Regions from separate parts of the Roseateles aquae genome, predicted to be linked through region 2. Evidence: predicted binding sites of a transcription regulator. Region 2 holds the regulator's gene; the other holds the start of a gene.
The links. The regulator FliA, encoded in region 2, starts transcription of late flagellar genes. The targets are predictions, from matches to a motif close to CTAAAGTTTNNNNNNNNNNNGCCGNTA.
Positions count from the first base shown of each region.

Region 1: the regulator FliA is predicted to act here: its motif matches at 3,985-4,011, upstream of RQP53_RS06050 (SPM autocatalytic domain-containing protein).

Region 1 covers NZ_JAVXZY010000002.1:149,765-158,348, reverse strand. Annotated here, with positions in the region: gene RQP53_RS06050 (SPM autocatalytic domain-containing protein) at 1-3,745, opposite strand, end outside; gene rfbF (glucose-1-phosphate cytidylyltransferase) at 4,415-5,182, shown strand; gene rfbG (CDP-glucose 4,6-dehydratase) at 5,197-6,291, shown strand; gene RQP53_RS06035 (dTDP-4-dehydrorhamnose 3,5-epimerase family protein) at 6,288-6,839, shown strand; gene RQP53_RS06030 (class I SAM-dependent methyltransferase) at 6,836-8,059, shown strand; gene RQP53_RS06025 (NAD-dependent epimerase/dehydratase family protein) at 8,067-8,584, shown strand, end outside.
Region 2 covers NZ_JAVXZY010000002.1:749,340-757,923, reverse strand. Annotated here, with positions in the region: gene flhA (flagellar biosynthesis protein FlhA) at 1-537, shown strand, start outside; gene flhF (flagellar biosynthesis GTPase FlhF) at 534-2,171, shown strand; gene RQP53_RS08620 (MinD/ParA family ATP-binding protein) at 2,198-3,007, shown strand; gene RQP53_RS08615 (RNA polymerase sigma factor FliA) at 3,027-3,740, shown strand; gene RQP53_RS08610 (methyl-accepting chemotaxis protein) at 3,812-5,155, shown strand; gene RQP53_RS08605 (hypothetical protein) at 5,320-6,126, shown strand; gene RQP53_RS08600 (GGDEF domain-containing protein) at 6,166-7,983, opposite strand; gene RQP53_RS08595 (putative bifunctional diguanylate cyclase/phosphodiesterase) at 8,035-8,584, opposite strand, start outside.

The DNA of each region.
Region 1 (8,584 bases), 600 kb from region 2:
TCAGTGCGCGCACGGCTGTGGTCGTCAGCGCGGCCAGATCGTCGGTCTCCATCTTGGAGATCTGCGTGGTGCTGATGGCGGCGACCTGGTTGCTGGTCAGCGCCGGCATCTGATCGGTGGTCAGCGCGTTCAGCGCCGTGCTGGTGATATTGGCCAGCTGGGTGGTCGTCAGTGCGCCGACCTGGGCGTTCGTCAGCACCGCGATCTGATCGGAGCTGAGGTTGTTGATCTGGCTGCTGGTCAGCGCGCGCACCGAGGCGCTGCTGAGCGACTGGAGATCATTGGTCTCCATCTTGTTCAGCTGCAGCGTCGTCAGCGCAGCGGCCTGCGTGCTGGTGAGCGCACCGACCTGGCCGCCGGTCAGCGCGACGATCTCGTCGGTCGTCAGCGCCTTGACCTGGTCGGTGGTGAGCGCGCGGATACCGCTGGTCGTGATCGCCTGCAGATCGTCCGTCGTCATCTTGGTCAGCTGCGTCGTGCCGATGGCGGCAATCTGCGTGCTGGTCAGTGAGGGCAGCTGGTCGGTCGTCAGTGCGTTCAGCGCGTCGCTGGTCAGATTGGCGATCTGCGTCGTGGTCAGCGCGGCGACCTGGGCATTGGTCAGCTGGCCGATTTCGTCCGAGGTCAGGTTGTTGACCTGGGTGCTGGTCAGGGCGCGGATGGCCGTGGTGGTCAGCGCGCGCAGATCGTCGCTTTCCATCTTGCTCAGCTGCAAGGTGGTCAGCGCGGCGGCCTGGGTACTGGTCAGTGCGCCGGCCTGGGCGGCCGTCAGCGCGACGATCTCGTCGGTGGTCAGTGCCTTGACCTGGTCGGTGGTGAGCGCGCGGACGCCGCTGGTCGTGATCGCCTGCAGATCGTCCGTCGTCATCTTGGTCAGCTGCGTTGTGCCGATGGCGGCAATCTGCGTGCTGGTCAGGGACGGAATCTGGTCGGTCGTCAGCGCGTTCAACGCGTCGCTGGTCAGGTTCTTGATCTGATCGGTGTTCAGCGCGGCGACCTGGGCATTGGTCAGCTGGCCGATCTCATCGGAGGTCAGGTTGTTGACCTGGGTGCTGGTCAGCGCGCGGATGGCGGTGGTGGTCAGTGCGCGCAAATCGTCGCTTTCCATCTTGCTCAGCTGCAAGGTGGTCAGCGCGGCGGCCTGCGTGCTGGTGATGGCCGCGGCCTGGGCGGCCGTCAGCGCGACGATCTCGTCGGTGGTCAGTGCCTTGACCTGGTCGGTGGTCAGGGCGCGGATGCCGCTGGTCGTGATCGCCTGCAGGTCATCGGTGGTCATCTTGGTCAGCTGCGTCGTGCCAATGGCAGCGATTTGCGTGCTGGTCAAGGACGGAATCTGGTCGGTCGTCAGCGCGTTCAGCGCGTCACTGGTCAGGTTCTTGATCTGATCGGTGTTCAGCGCGGCGACCTGGGCATTGCTCAGCTGGCCGATCTCGTCGGACGTCAGGTTGTTGACCTGGGTGCTGGTCAGCGCGCGGATGGCCGTGGTGGTCAGCGCACGCAGATCGTCGCTTTCCATCTTGGTCAGCTGCAGCGTGGTCAGGGCCGCGGCCTGTGTGCTGGAGAGTGCGGCGGCCTGGGCGGCCGTCAGCGCGACGATTTCATCGGTCGTCAATGCCTTGATCTGATCGGTCGTCAGCGCGCGGATGCCCGAAGTCGTCAGCGCGGCCAGATCGGCCGTCTCCATCTTGGACAGCTGCGTCGTGCCGATCGCGGCGACCTGGCTGCTGGTCAGCGCCGGCATCTGGTCGGTCGTCAGCGCGTTCAGCGCCGTGCTGGTGATATTGGCCAGCTGCGTGGTCGACAGGGCGGCAACCTGGGCGTTGGTCAACGCACCGATCTGGTCGCTGCTGAGATTGTTGATCTGCGTGCTGGTCAGCGCACGGATCGCCGTGGTGGTGAGCGCGCGCAGGTCGTCGCTCTCCATCTTGTTCAGCTGCAGCGTTGTCAGTGCGGAGGCCTGTGTGCTGCTCAAGGCCGCGGCCTGAACGGCCGTCAGTGCAACGATCTCGTCGGTCGTCAGCGCCTTGATCTGGTCGCTGGTCAGCGCGCGGATGCCGCTGGTGGTGATGGCCTGCAGGTCATCGGTATCCATCTTCGAGATCTGCGTCGTGCCGATGGACGCGATCTGCGCGGAGTTCAGCGAGGGCAGCTGATCGGTGGTCAGTGCATTCAGCGCCGTGCTGGTGATGTTGGAGAGCTGCGTGGTCGACAGCGCGGCGACCTGGGCATTGGTCAGCGCGCCGATCTGGTCGCTGCTCAGGTTGTTGATCTGGGTGCTGGTCAGCGCGCGGATGGCACTGGTGGCGAGCGCACGCAGATCGTCGCTCTCCATCTTGTTGAGCTGCAGCGTGGTCAATGCAGCGGCTTGCGTGCTGGTCAGTGCGGCGGCCTGGGCATTGGTCAGCGCGACGACCTCATCGGTGGTCAGCGCCTTGACCTGGTCGGTCGTCAGCGCGCGGATGCCGGTGGTGGTGATGGCCTGCAGGTCATCAGTCGTCATCTTGGTCAGCTGCGTCGTGCCAATCGAGGCAATCTGCGTGCTGGTCAGGGACGGGATCTGGTCGGTGGTCAGCGCGTTCAGCGCGTCCGAGGTGATGTTGGACAGTTGCAGCGTCGACAGCGCGGCGACCTGGGCATTGGTCAGCGCGCCAATCTGGTCGCTGCTCAGGTTGTTGACCTGGTTGCTGGCCAGCGCGCGGATGGCGCTGGTGGCCAGAGCGCGCAGGTCGTCGCTCTCCATCTTGTTGAGCTGCAGCGTGGTCAGGGCCGCCGCCTGGGTGCTGCTGATCGCCGCGGCTTGCGCATTCGTCAGCGCCACGACTTCATCGGTGGTCAGGGCCTTGATCTGGTCGGTGGTCAGGGCGCGGATGCCGCTGGTCGTGATCGCCTGCAGATCATCGGTGGTCATCTTGGACAGCTGCGTCGTGCCGATGGCGGCGATCTGGCTGCTGTTCATGGACGGGATCTGGTCCGTCGTCAGCGCGTTCAGCGCCGTGCTGCTCATATTGGCGATCTGCGTCGTGCTGATCGCCGCCACCTGGGCATTGGTCAGCAGCGCGATCTGATCGGAGCTCAGCGCATTGAACTGGGTGCTGGTCAGTGCACGGATGCCGGACGTGGTGAGCGCGCGCAGATCGTCGCTCTCCATCTTGTTCAGCTGCAGCGTCGTCAGCGAGGACACTTGCAGCGTCGTCAGCGCAGCGGCCTGGGCGGCCGTCAGGGCCACAACTTCATCGGTGGTCAGCGCCTTGATCTGGTCGCTGTTGAGGCCGCGAATCGCCGTGGTACTCAGCGCCGCGATGTCGTCGGTCTCCATCTTGGAGAGCTGCGTGGTGCTGATGGCGCCGACCTGGGCGCTGGTCAGCGAGGGCACCTGGGCGGTCGTCAGCGCATTCAGATCGGCGCTGTTCAGATTGGAAATCTGCAGCGTCGTCAGCGCGGCGACCTGCGAATTGGTCAGCGAGCCGATCTGATCGGAGTTCAAGGCCGCCAGCTGCGCCGAGTTCATCGCACGCAGCGCGCCGGTGTTGAAGGCCGCCACATCGGTGGTCTCAAACCAGCTGATCTGCGTGGTCGATAGCGAGTTGATCGCAAAGGTGCCCAGCGAGGTCACCTGCGTGGCCGTCAGTGCAGCAATCTGATCCGAGTTGAACGCGGCCCAGTCCTCGGTCGTCAGCTTCGACAGGGTGCTCGTCGGCAGGCCTGCGATTTGCGAGGGCGAGAAGGTTGTGATCAGAGAAGCCATTTGTATCTCACTCGGTTAATTGCTGGTCACGTCGGCGGCTTGGCCGGCGTCTGACACCTTCGCGTTCGTGGCCTGTGCCAGCTGCAACGCTCGGGGACCAAAAAACATGTGCTGTGCCGCAACCCTGAAACGCTTGGGGCCGGTCGCGAGGCCCAAATTCCATTGATGTCTCGCTGTGCCGGCCCCCGCGGGGCATGGACGGCACAGGCCGGACGAATACCTGCCTACATGAATCGTGTTTTCGGTGTGACTGCTTGAAACTTGAGCAAGCACAAGCCTGGGTGCGCGTGCGTGGCCCCCTTGGTCCCGGGGTGGGGGGCGATTGCGGTGGTCAGCGGTCATCAAGCAGCACCTGTTGCGGTAGGCAGGCGGTCAAAGCGGAGCCGCGAACGGCGCCCAAGACACAGCTTGAGCCAGCTTTGACCATGAGCTTGCGATGCTAGGGGGGAGGCCTTATCGGCAGTCGCCGCAAATACCTTAGCAATTCCTTGCTGTTTTTTGCTTGGCGGCTTGACGGCCCCGGCTCCAATCTGTGCTGTCAGCTGCAAAGCCGCGTCTGCGGCTGCCTGCGAGCCTCAGGAGTCGGGTGCAAACCCGGCCGGGCTAGCCGGGCGCCCACTTCTAAGATGCCAGGCAGCCGAGAACTTTGACTTCAGTGAGGAACATCAGATGAAGGTCGTCATTCTTGCCGGTGGACTGGGTACGCGGATCAGCGAGGAATCGCATTTGAAGCCCAAGCCCATGATCGAGATCGGCGGCAAGCCGATCCTGTGGCACATCATGAAGATGTATTCCCACTACGGCCTGAATGACTTCGTGATCTGCCTGGGCTACAAGGGCTATGTGATCAAGGAGTACTTCGCCAACTACTTCCTGCACATGTCCAATGTCACCTTCGACATGGCCAACAACAAGATGGAGGTACACCAGCACTACGCCGAGCCCTGGCGCGTGACGCTGGTCGACACCGGCCCGCACACGCTGACCGGCGGCCGCCTGAAGCGGGTGCGCGAGTACCTGGACGACGGCCCCTTCTGCTTCACCTACGGCGATGGTGTCAGCGATCTGAACATCGCCCGGCTGATCGATTTCCACAAAACCCATGGTCGCAAGGCCACCGTGACGGCGATCCAGCCCCCCGGCCGCTATGGCGCCCTGAACCTGGATGGCCACGCCGTGCAGAGCTTCCAGGAGAAGCCGGCCGGTGACGGCGCCTGGATTAACGGCGGCTTCTTCGTGCTGGAGCCCGGCGTCTTCGACCTGATCGAGGGCGACCAAACCTCCTGGGAGGGCCAGCCGCTGCAGGATCTGGCCGCCCAAGGCCAGCTGATGTCCTACCAGCATGCCGGCTTCTGGCAGGCGATGGACACGCTGCGCGACAAGACCCAGCTCGAGGAAGCCTGGCTGGGCAATCCGCCCTGGAAAGTCTGGGCATGAACGAGGCACGGGCGATGAGTGCTGCGACTGAAGCCTTCGGCGGCACCTTCCGCGGCCGCCGGGTGCTGCTGACCGGCCATACCGGCTTCAAGGGCAGCTGGCTGGCGCTGTGGCTGCAAGGCCTGGGCGCCGAGGTCCATGGCCTAGCGCTGGACCCGGACACCGAGCCCAGCCACTGGCAGCTGCTGGGCCTCGACATGCCCGACCACCGCATCGACCTGCGCGACGCGGCCGCGGTGGCGGCGCGGGTTAAGGCCATCAATCCCGAGTTGGTGCTGCACCTGGCCGCCCAGCCGCTGGTGCGCAAGTCCTATGCCCAGCCGCTGGAGACCTGGTCCACCAATGTGATGGGCACCGCCCATCTGCTGGACGCCTGCCGCCATGCCGAGGCGCTGCGGGCCATCCTGGTCGTCACCACCGACAAGTGCTACCAGAACCGCGAATGGTGCTGGGGTTATCGCGAAAACGATGCGCTGGGCGGGCATGACCCCTACAGCGCCTCCAAGGCGGCGACCGAGATCCTGGTCGCCAGCTACCGCGAATCCTTCTTCGGCAAGCCGGGCCAGCCGCTGCTGGCCACGGCGCGGGCCGGCAATGTGATCGGCGGTGGCGACTGGTCGGCCGACCGGCTGATCCCGGATCTGGTGCGGGCCCAGGACGCCGGCCAGGAGCTGCTGATCCGTGCACCGCGCTCGACCCGCCCCTGGCAGCATGTGCTGGAATCGCTGAGCGGCTATCTGCTGCTGGCCGAGCAGCTGCTGGCCGGCCGGGCCAGCGCCGCCAGCGCCTGGAATTTCGGCCCCGATGCCGCCGGCAACCGTTCGGTGCAGGAGGTGCTGACGCGCATGCAGGCCCACTGGCCGGCGCTGCGCTGGCAGGTTGATGCGACGGCCCAGGTTCACGAGGCCCAACTCTTGATGCTGGACAGCGCCCGCGCGCGCAGCGAACTGGGCTGGGAACCGATCTGGGCCCTGGATCAGGCCTTGGCCGCCACGGCCGCCTGGTATCAGGGCTGGCGCAGCCAGGGCGCCGACCTCAGCCAGCGTCAGCTGCAAGCCTATCTGGCCGATGCCCGCGCGCTCGGCCGCGCCTGGGCGGGCGGCGCATGAGACTGCTCGATACGCCGATCGCCGGTGTGCGGATCGCCGAGACCGACTACCGGCAGGACGCCCGCGGCGCCTTTGGCCGCCTGTTCTGCGAGCAGGCGCTGGCGCCAGCGCTGCAAGGCCGGCGCATCGTGCAGATCAATCACTCGCGCACCACCGACGTCGGCACCGTGCGCGGCATGCATCTGCAGCGCGGCAACGCCGCCGAGATGAAGCTGGTGCGCTGCCTGCGCGGCCGTGTGCTCGATGTGGCGCTGGACCTGCGCCACGGCTCGCCGACCTTCATGCGCTGGCATGCGGTCGAGCTGGACCCGCAAAACGCCCGGCTGATGATCATTCCCGAGGGTTGCGCCCATGGCTTCCAGGTGCTGGAGCCGGACAGCGAACTGCTCTACCTCCACACCGCCGCCTATGCCCCCGAGGCCGAGTTCGGCGTCCATTGCCAGGAGCCGCGCGCGGCCATCGCCTGGCCGCTGCCGGTGCGTGGCCTGTCGCCGCGCGACGCCGGACATCCTCCACTTTCCTCCGACTTTTCAGGGCTGACACCATGAAATGCAGGCACTGCCAGAACGCGCTGAGTCATGTCTTCCTGGACCTGGGCTATGCGCCACCCTCGAACGCCTACCTGAACGCCGCCGATCTGCACAAGCCGGAGGCGACCTATCCGCTGCGCCTCTTCGTCTGTGAGCAATGCTGGCTGGTGCAGACCGATGACTACACCGAGGCCGATGCGCTGTTCAACACCGAGTACGCCTATTTCTCGTCAACCTCCAGCTCCTGGCTGGCCCATGCCAAGCGCTATTGCGAGATGGTGACGGCACGGCTGGGCTTGAACGCCGGCAGCCAGGTGATCGAGCTGGCCTCCAACGATGGCTATCTGCTGAAGAACTTCGTCGCCGCCGGCATTCCCTGCCTGGGCATCGAGCCGACCGCCAGCACCGCCGCCGCCGCCGAGGCACTGGGCATTCCGGTGCTGCGCGAATTCTTTGGCGAGCAGCTGGGCAGCCGGCTGGCCGGGGAAGGGCGCCAGGCCGATCTGATCATCGGCAACAACGTCTATGCCCATGTGCCGGACATCAATGACTTCACGCTGGGCATGAAGCGCGCGCTGAAGGCCGGCGGCAGCATCACGCTGGAGTTCCCGCACCTGATGCGCCTGATCGAGCTGACCCAGTTCGACACCGTCTACCACGAGCATTTCTCCTACCTGTCGCTGACGGCGGTGCAAAGCGTGTTCGCCCGTGCCGGCCTGCGGGTTTGCGATGTCGAGGAGCTGCCCACCCACGGCGGCAGCCTGCGTGTCTGGGGCTGCCATGCCGACGACGCCCGTGCCGATGCGCCGGCGGTGGCCGCCATGCTGCAGCGTGAGCGTGACTTCGGCCTGAACACGCTGGCGCGCTACGAGCGCTTCCAGGCCAGCACCAATGAGCTGAAGAACAATCTGCTGCGCTTCCTGCTCGAGCAGCAGGCCGCCGGCAAAACGGTGGCCGCCTATGGCGCCGCCGCCAAGGGCATGACGCTGTTGAACTACGCCGGCGTCAAGCCCGATCTGCTGGCCTTCATCTGCGACGCCGCCGCCGCCAAGCAGCACAAGTACACGCCCGGCGGCCACATCCCCATCCTGCCGCCGCAGGCCCTGGCCGAACGCCGGCCCGACTACGTGATCATCCTGCCCTGGAATATTGCCGACGAGGTGCGTTCCAGCTACGCGCAGATCAGCGAATGGGGCGGGCGCTTTGTCGTTGCCAGCCCGGCGCTGAAAGTGCTGTGAGGCCCGGATGCGTGTGACGGTGATGGGCGCCGGCGGCTTCGTCGGCGCGCGCCTGGTGCAGCGTCTGCGCGAGCAGGGGCATGAGGTACTGGCCTGGCAGCGCGGCGCCGAGAGCGATTTTCTGCAGCCCATGGGCCATGTGGTCTATGCGGTGGGCCTGACGGCTGACTTTCGCAGCAAGCCGCTGGAGACGGTGGAGGCCCATGTCTGCCTCTTGAAGCGCCTGCTGGAGCACGGGCAGTTCGATTCGCTGACCTATCTGTCCAGCAGCCGCGTTTACGGGGCTGACGGCCCCAGCGACGAGTCGGCCAAGCTCAGCGTGGCGCCGGCCGATCCCAGCGATCTCTACAACCTCTCCAAGCTGATGGGCGAATCGCTGTGCCTGCACAGCGGCGGACCGCGGATGAAGATCGCGCGGCTGTCCAACGTCGTCGGCCTGCGTGCCGACCCGGACACCTTCATCGACCAGCTGCTGGACGAGGGCTGCCGCACGGGCCGCGTGCAGCTGCGCTCGGCGCTGGCCTC
Region 2 (8,584 bases):
CGCCTGTCGCCCCAACTGATCGAAGACGTGATTCCCAAAATGGTCGGCATCGCCACACTGCAACGCGTGCTCCAGCTGCTGCTGGAGGAGGGCGTGCACATCCGCGATATGCGCTCCATCGTCGAGTGCATCGCCGAGAACAGCCCGGGCGTGACCGATCCGGCCGAGATGGCCCGCCGCATCCGCACCCACATCGCGCCGGCCATCGTCCAGCAGATCTATGGCCCGGTGAAGGAGCTCGACGTGATTGCGCTCGAGCCCGAACTGGAGCGTCTGGTCACCCAGGCCCTGAATTCCCCCCACGGCGCCGCGCTGGACCCGGGCGTGGCCGACACGCTGGCACGCAGCGCCGCCGAGACCAGCCAGGCCCAGGAAGACCGCGGCGTGCCTGCCTGCCTGCTGGTGCCCGATCTGATCCGCGCCCCGCTGGCCCGCTTGCTGCGCCGTGCCGCGCCGCGCCTGAAGGTGCTGGGCCACAGCGAGATTCCTGAAACCCATTCGATCCGAATCGGCTCCATCATCGGAGGCACAGCATGAACGTCAAGCGCTTTACCGCCCGCAGCACGCGTGAGGCCATGGCGCTGGTCCGCCAGGCCTTTGGCGAAGACGCCGTGGTGCTTTCCAACAAGCCTTGCCCGGACGGCATCGAGGTGCTGGCCATGGCACCCGAGGGCATGAAGCAGATCGAGCGCGTGGCGGCCACCGCTCCGCGCGTCAATGCGCCGAGCCGCGTCGCCGCACGCCCTGCCGCACCGGCTGCGGCCCCGCTGAACGCCCGTGCCGCGCGTGACTTTGAGCGCCGCGATCCGCGGCTGGCCGAGTTCGGTGCCACTGGCACGCCGGTCGAGGCCGATGTGCAGACGCTGGCGATGAGCACGCTGTCCTTCCAGGACTATGTCCGTGAACGGATGCTCAAGCGCCGCCAGGCCGAACTCAACGGTCAACCCGATCCGCTGGAAAGCGAGCTGGCGGCGCGCGCCGCCGCCGCGCCGCTGCCCGAGGGCGTGCCCTCGCTGCAGGAAGCCCGCCAGCTGCGCGCCCAGGCAGCGATGCAGGCGATGGGCGCCCGCCGTGTCGACATGTCGCGTGCCGAGGCGCCGGCCGAGCCGGCACGCCGTGTGCCGCCGGTGCTGCGCGATGAGATCCGTGTTTCCGCCGAGGCCCGGCTGCCGACACTGGCCGAGCTGCAACCCGGCCGCGACCAGCAGGACATGATGAAGGAGCTGCGCTCGATGAAGGGCCTGATCGAGGAGCGCTTTGGCGCCCTGGCCTTCATGGAGAAGCTGCAGCGCCAGCCGGTGCAGGCGCGGCTGACGCAGAAGCTGCTCGAAGTCGGCTTCTCGCCGGCCCTGGTGCGCAAGCTGGTCGAGGGCTGCCCGGCTCATTTCGACGACAGCAAGCAGGGGCCCCATGACGAACTCAGCTGGGCCGCCAATGTGCTGGCGCGCAATCTGCTGACCGACGAAATGAGCCCGGCACTGGAAGAGCAGGGCGGCGTGTTCGCACTGATCGGCTCCACCGGCGTCGGCAAGACCACCACCACGGCCAAGATCGCTGCGGCCTTCGCCACCCGCCACGGTGCCAGCCAGCTGGGCCTGATCACGCTGGACGCCTACCGGGTTGGTGCCCACGAACAGCTGCGCGCCTATGGCCGCATCCTTGGCGTGCCGGTGCACACCGCCCATGACCGCACCTCGCTGGAAGACCTGCTGGAGTTGCTGTCGGGCAAAAAGATGGTGCTGATCGACACCGCTGGCATGGCCCAGCGCGACAGCCGCACTACCGAATTGCTCGATATGCTGGCCCACCCCAGCATCCGCCGCCTGCTGGTCATCAACTCGGCCCAGCAGGGCGAGACGATAGAAGACGTGGTCACCGCCTGGCGCGCCGCCAGCTGCCATGGCGTGGTGCTGTCCAAGATCGATGAGGCCGTCAAGATGGCCCCGGCGCTGGACACCATGATCCGCCACAAGCTGCGTGTCATCGGCGTGGCCAATGGCCAGCGGGTGCCGGAAGACTGGCACCGCCTGTCGGCCCAGGCCCTGGTGCAGCGTGCGCTGCGCAGCGGCGCCGCGCCGGCCTGGCGCATGGACAGCGCCGACGTCAACCTGATCTTTGCCGGCGGCCCCGCGCTCGCCACCGGCACTCCTGCAGCCATGGGCTTGAACTGAGCCCGAGCGAAAGCCAAGAGAACCCTATGCGCGACCCTTACTCTCCCGCGATGCCGCAAGACCAGGCTGACGGCCTGCGCCGCCTGTTTGCCGGCTCGCGTGTCCGCTTCATCCCCGTGCTCAGCAACCCGCATGTGATGGGCGCTGGCGTGCTGCTGGAAGGCCTGTGCGCGGCCTTCAGCGAGCTCGGTCTGCACACGCTGGTCGTCGACGCCGGCGAGCTGTCGCCGGCGCCGTCGGAGCTGGCCGCGGTGGATCTGGCCAGCTGTGTCGAGGGCCTGTCGCCCAAGGTGTCCTACCTGGCCGCGCGTGGCCTGCCGCTGCGCTATATCAACGCCAACGGCTCGGCCGCCCAGTTCCTCGAAGCGATCACCGATGCGGCGCCTTTCGCCGATGTCGTGCTGCTGCACGCCAGCGCGGCCGAGCTGTCGCGCGTGCTGGCCTCGCGCGAGGTACGGCCGGTGCTGCTGGCCGATACCGACACGCAAAGCGTCACCCACGCCTATGCCGGCATGAAGTGGCTGAGCCAGCGCGCCGGCCTGATGGTCTACAGCATGTTGCTGGCCTGCCCGCCGCAGCTGCGCCTGGCCGAGCGGATTGCTCAGCAGATCAGCAGCTGCGCCGATGGCTTCCTCGGCGCCGTGCTGCGCGACTGGGCTTGCATGGACCCCAAGCAGCCCGCCACCGCGCCGCTGACTGCCGAGATGCGCCATCTGGCGCGCGAACTGCTGATGGCCGCGCCTCCGGGCGTGGCGCTGGAGGCCAGCGTCAACGCAAGCCCATTGCGTCCGCTGGTGCCGACCGGACGTGCCCGTGTGGCCCTGGCCACCAATTGATACGCCGCAGGAGCTGATGATGTATACCGCCAAAGGCCGCCTCGACAATTCCGCGCTGATCAGGCAATACAGCCCGCTGGTGCGACGACTGGCACACCAGATGATCGCCAAACTGCCGGCGAATGTGGAGATCGACGATCTGATTCAGGTCGGTCTGATCGGGCTGACCGATGCACTGAGCCGATTCGACATCGGCCAGGGCGTGCAGTTCGAGACCTTCGCCACCCAGCGCATCCGCGGCGCCATGCTGGATGAGCTGCGCGGCGGCGACTGGATGAGCCGCGGCACACGCCGCCAGCAGCGCACCATCGAGAGCGCGGTGCACAAGCTGGAGCAAAAGCTGGGCCGGGCGCCGCATGAGTCCGAGATTGCCGTCGAGATGGGCATCACGCTGGCCGAGTACCAGGAGCTGCTGGGCAAGGTGCGCGGCACCCAGCTGGTGCATCTGGAAGACATGTCCGGCGACGATGGCGACGAGGACTACCTGGACCGCCATGTCGCCGACGACAGCCGCAACCCGATGGCCCTGCTGCAGGATCACCGGATGCGCCAGGCCCTGGTCGCCGCGATCAAGAACCTGCCCGAGCGCGAGCAGTACGTGATGAGCATGTACTACGAGCACGACATGAACCTCAAGGAAATCGCCGCCGTGCTGAAGGTGACCGAATCGCGCGTCTGCCAGCTGCACAGCCAGGCCATTGCACGCTTGCGCGTCAAGCTGCGCGACTGGTAGAAAGGCCAGCAAGGTGTGGCGCCAGGCGGCGGCGCAATCGATAAGCCGCACCATCATCAGGGAGAGCCACTATGGCCGGATGGGGGCAGGGCAGCGCCGCGACAGGCGCTCATCGATCGGAGGCTGCCGATGCGGGCAGCCTCGTGCTGAAGCTGTCGCAGTCGGTCTCACACCTGGGACGCGACGCCGCCGAGGTGCGCGGCGTACTCGAAGACACCCAGAAAACCGTGCAACAGCAGGGCCAGGCCATGGGCGCGCTGGTCAGCGAGCTGCAACAGGTGCAAGGCGCCCAGCAGGGCATTGCCCAGGGCACCAGCCAGTCCCTCACAGCCGTCGAGCGGGCCCGTGCGGCCTTGCAAGGCATGGGGGCGGAGGTCACCGCCATGGTGCAGACGCTGAAGCAGGTGTCCGACGCCGCCTCAGACATCACCGCCATCGCGCTGCAGACGCGGCTGGTGGCCTTCAACGCCTCGGTTGAAGCCAAGCGGGCTGGCGAAGCCGGGCGCGGCTTTGGCGTGGTCGCCGATGCGGTCAAGGATCTGGCCGGCAAGGTGGAGAGTTCATCTAAGGCCATCATGAGCACGGTGGCGGCACTGGATGCGCGCATTGCGGTGTTCAGCAACGAACTCAATGCCGGCGGCGCTGCCGGCAGCGCCAAGGGCCAGAGCGCCATTCACAGCGCCTTCGCGGCGGTGGCCGGTGACGTGGAGCGGATCGCGCAGGCCGCGCGCCAGAGCCTGCAGACCACCGAGCAGCTGGCCGGCCGCGCCGCCGGGCTGCAGCAGGAGGTCGGCCAGACCATGCGCAATCTGGACACCGCCTTTGCCTGCAGCGATCGCTTTCTGCGCCTGTCCGAGGAGTTGATCGAGCAGATCGCCTCGTCGGGTGTCAAGGTTGAAGACTCGCGCTATATCGAAGCCGCCCAGGCGGCGGCCAGCGAGATTGCCGGCCTGCTGGAGCAGGCGCTGGCCCAGGGGCAGATCAAGGAAAGCCAGCTCTTCGATGAGCAGTACCGGCCCATCCCTGGCACCGCGCCGGCGCAACACCTCTCGGCCTTTGTTGAATTGGCTGATCGCTTGTTCCCGGCGGTACAGGAGCGCATGCTGAGCCTGAGCGAGAAGGTGGTCTACTGCATCGCCGTCGATCGCAACGGCTATGTTGCCACCCACAACCGCAAATATTGTCAGCCGCAGCGGGCCGGCGATCTGGTCTGGAACACCGCCAACAGCCGCTACCGGCGCATCTTCAACGATCGCACCGGCCTGGCCTCGGCACGCAATCAGCGTCCCTTCCTGCTGCAGACCTACCGCCGCGACATGGGCGGCGGCAAGTTTGTGCTGCTCAAGGAGGCTTCGGCGCCCATCATCGTGCGCGGCCGGCACTGGGGTGGCCTCAGGCTGGCCTTTGGCTTCTGACGGCGCCGCCGCCGCCTCTGTCACAGACTGTCAAAGAGCCAGCACACAGCGCCAACAGACCAAAACCCGCCCGGTTTCTAAGATTCAGGCTTCAGTTGATGAACGCGGACTTGCTCCGCTGGCCACAGCGCCCGTCACGCCAGCTACAAATCTTGGAGACCTTTATGAACCGCATCACCGCGCTGCTCGCCCCGCTGACCCTCTGCCTCTTGACCGCCTGCGGTGGCGGTGGCTCGGGCGACTCCGTCACTCCGCCGCCCCCGACCGCCGTGAATCCCGAAGGCCTGTGGCAGGGCACGGCGGCCTCGGGCCTGGACAGCCTGAAGACGACGCTGCTGGCCGACGCCGACGGCTACGCCTACGCGGTGCTGAACAACGGCAATGGCGCGGCCATCGAGGCGCTGTTCATGAGCAATCTGAACAGCGATGCCCTCAAGCCGGGCAATGCCAGCAGCACCGGCATGGGCTACTACCGCCATGTGGCCGGCGGCTTCTACCAAAGCGTGGCGATGGCCACCGTCAGCCAGGGCCAGGGCAGCAGCCAGCAAAGTCTGCAATTCCAGGTCGGCAAGGGCCTGGACTCGAGCGAGCCGCGCAAGCTCACGCTCAGCTATGACAAGGGCTACGAGCAGGCGCCCACGCTGGAGAGCGTCTATGGCCGCTACGTCAGCAAGCAAAGCGGCCATGCGATGGCGGTGTTGAGCCTGTCCGGCGCCAATCGCGATCGCGCCCTGCTCAGCGACAGCAGCGCCTGCGGCTTCAGCAACAGCCGCATCAGCGCGTCGAGCACGGGCAAGAACCTGTTCTCGGTGGTGGGCATCCTGAGCGGGCCGGCTTGCGGCTTCCAGGGCGCCGCCAGCGGTGTTGGCTACGCGACGCTGGACAGCCAGGGCAAGCCGATCGGCTTCACGTTGGCCCTGCGTGAGAGCTCGGGCAAGGCCTTCTTTGTCTTCCAGGGCGATCGCAGCTGAGTCCCAGTGCCGCAGAGGGGCTGAAACTCAGGCCCCGGCTCACTCGACGATGCAGGCCCTGTTCTTGCCGGTGCGCTTGGCTTCATACAAGCCCTCATCGGCCCGGTCCAGGGCCTCTTCGAGCTTCTCACCCAGGCGGTACAGCGTGATGCCGGCCGAGAAGGTGACGAAGACATCCTTGCCCTCGTGCATGAACAGCGCGGCTGACAGCGAGCGCTGCAGCCGGGTCAGCACCTGCTGGGCTTCGTCCAGCGGCGTGCGCGGCAGCATCAGCACGAACTCCTCGCCGCCGTAGCGGGCCACCAGATCGCCGGGGCGCAGCATCTGCGTCACCCGCGCGGCCAGCGAACTCAGCGCGACATCGCCGGCCGCATGGCCCAGGGTGTCGTTGAGCTTCTTGAAGTTGTCGACATCCAGCAGCGCCAGCGCCAGCACCGAGCCTTCTCGCTCCAGCTTGGCCTGCTCGGTATTGAAGGCCGCTTCCAGGCCGCGGCGGTTGGCGATCTTGGTCAGCTGATCGGTCTGCACCTCGCTGGACAACTTGCGCAGCTCGTCTTCCAGCTCATCGACCCGTTTGGACAGCGTGCTGGCGCGTTCGTGCTCGTCGTTGATGCGCGATTGGGTCTGATGCACCAGCGATTGCACGGTGCGGCTTTCCTCGACCATCTCGCGCACCACGCCGGCCAGGCTCTCCAGCGTGTCGGCCCGCTCGATCACCTCGGCATAGCGGCCGACATTGTTCTGGAAGCGGTCGGTGTGCTGGCCCAGCTCGGCGAGTTCTTCGAGCATGCGATGGATCAGCAGCTTCAGCGAGTCGCGGGCCCTGGAGCGTTCCTCGCGCAGGCCGCGCTGGCGCTCACGGGTGCCGCTGAGCATCTCATTGACCATGCGCACGCCGCGTGAGCTGACGCCTTGCTCCAGCGTCTCAACCATCACCTCGCACTGGCCACGCGCCCAGGAGTCGTCCTCGGCCAGTTCAACGAGGCTGGCGCTCAAGTCCTTGCACAGCGAGCCCAACTGGCCGAACAGGTGGTGGCGGTGTTCCAGCATCCGTCTGGCGCGCACGCAGAGCTGTTCCATATTCTGCGCACGATTGGCGTTAGCGCCTTGCTCGCGCAGGCTCAGCAGTGCCGCTTCGAGCTCCAGCTTCAGCGCATTGGCGCGCTCGTCCAGCGCGGGCAGTGCGTGCTGCACCGTTTGATGCAGGCTGGCACTGACCTCGGGCCAGCTGCCCGGGCCGTCGCGCTCGACCGATGTGGCCGGCGCCAGCATTTCCTCTTCGCTGAAGAACTGGCTCGGTGTGCCGCCGGCTTCCTCGTCGGTCTCGACGCTGGCATCGGCGACATCGGAATCCCAGCTGTTGACCAGCTGACGCAGCCGTGACAGCAGTCGCTGCGGATCACTGCGGTTGGACTCCAGCACCCGCTGCAGCCCGTCTTTCTTGCGTGCCACCGTCCATTGCCGGCCGCCGCGCTCCAGGCCACGGATCAGGCGCTCGGTGATGCCGGCCATGGTGTCGGCCATCACCGCCGGGCCGCTGCTGTCCTGGATGCGCTCAAGAATGCGCAGTGTGTCGTCCCAGCGGCCTTCGCGCAGCGCGCTGCTGATGTCATGACGCGCCTGCATTTCGCTGACGCCCAGGCTGAGCAGCTTGGCCAGCACCGGCTGGGCGCGCTCGGGCCAGCCCTCGCTGCTGGCGGCCTCCTGGCCGGCCTCGGCGGCGTAGGCGCGGGCATAGTTTTCCGGCGTTGGCTCCAGCTTGGCTGTGGCCAGGCGCAGAAAGGCGGCCTTGGCCAGCTGGGCCGGGGGCAGGGCGGCGCCGCTACGGGGCGCGGAGGGCGGGCGTCGCTCGTCCATGGTGGCGGTCTCTCGGGGGATTCGGGTGGCGGTACTGCGGCGCGCCAAACGCTAGCGTTGACCGCCCTGCGGACGCAGCAATTCGGTGGCGGCGCTCTCGGCGCTGGCCTGGGCGATCCAGGGCGCCTTGCGCGGCAGCACGGTCTGTGCCAGCCAGCGTTCCAGATCATCCGGCGCCAGCGGCTTGCTGAACAGAAAACCTTGCATCACGCTGCAACCGAGGCGGTGCAGCACCTCCATCTGGCGCAGCGTCTCAACGCCTTCGGCAATCACGCGCAGGCCCAGCGAGCGGGCCAGCGCGATGATGGCGGTGACGACGGCCGAGCTCTGTGGCGTGATGCCCAGATCGCGAACAAAGCTGCGATCGATCTTCACTTCCGAGATCGGCAGCGTGGTCAGATAGGCCAGCGAGGAATAGCCGGTGCCGAAGTCGTCGATCGAGATCTCGACGCCCACTTCGTTGAGCCGGTGCAGCGCCGGGATGACGTTCTGCAAGTCCTTCATCAGCCCGGTCTCGGTGATTTCCAGCTGGATCGCCCGGTGCGGCACGCCATAGGCGCTGACGCATTGGTGGATGTGCTCGACCAGATCGGAACGCTCG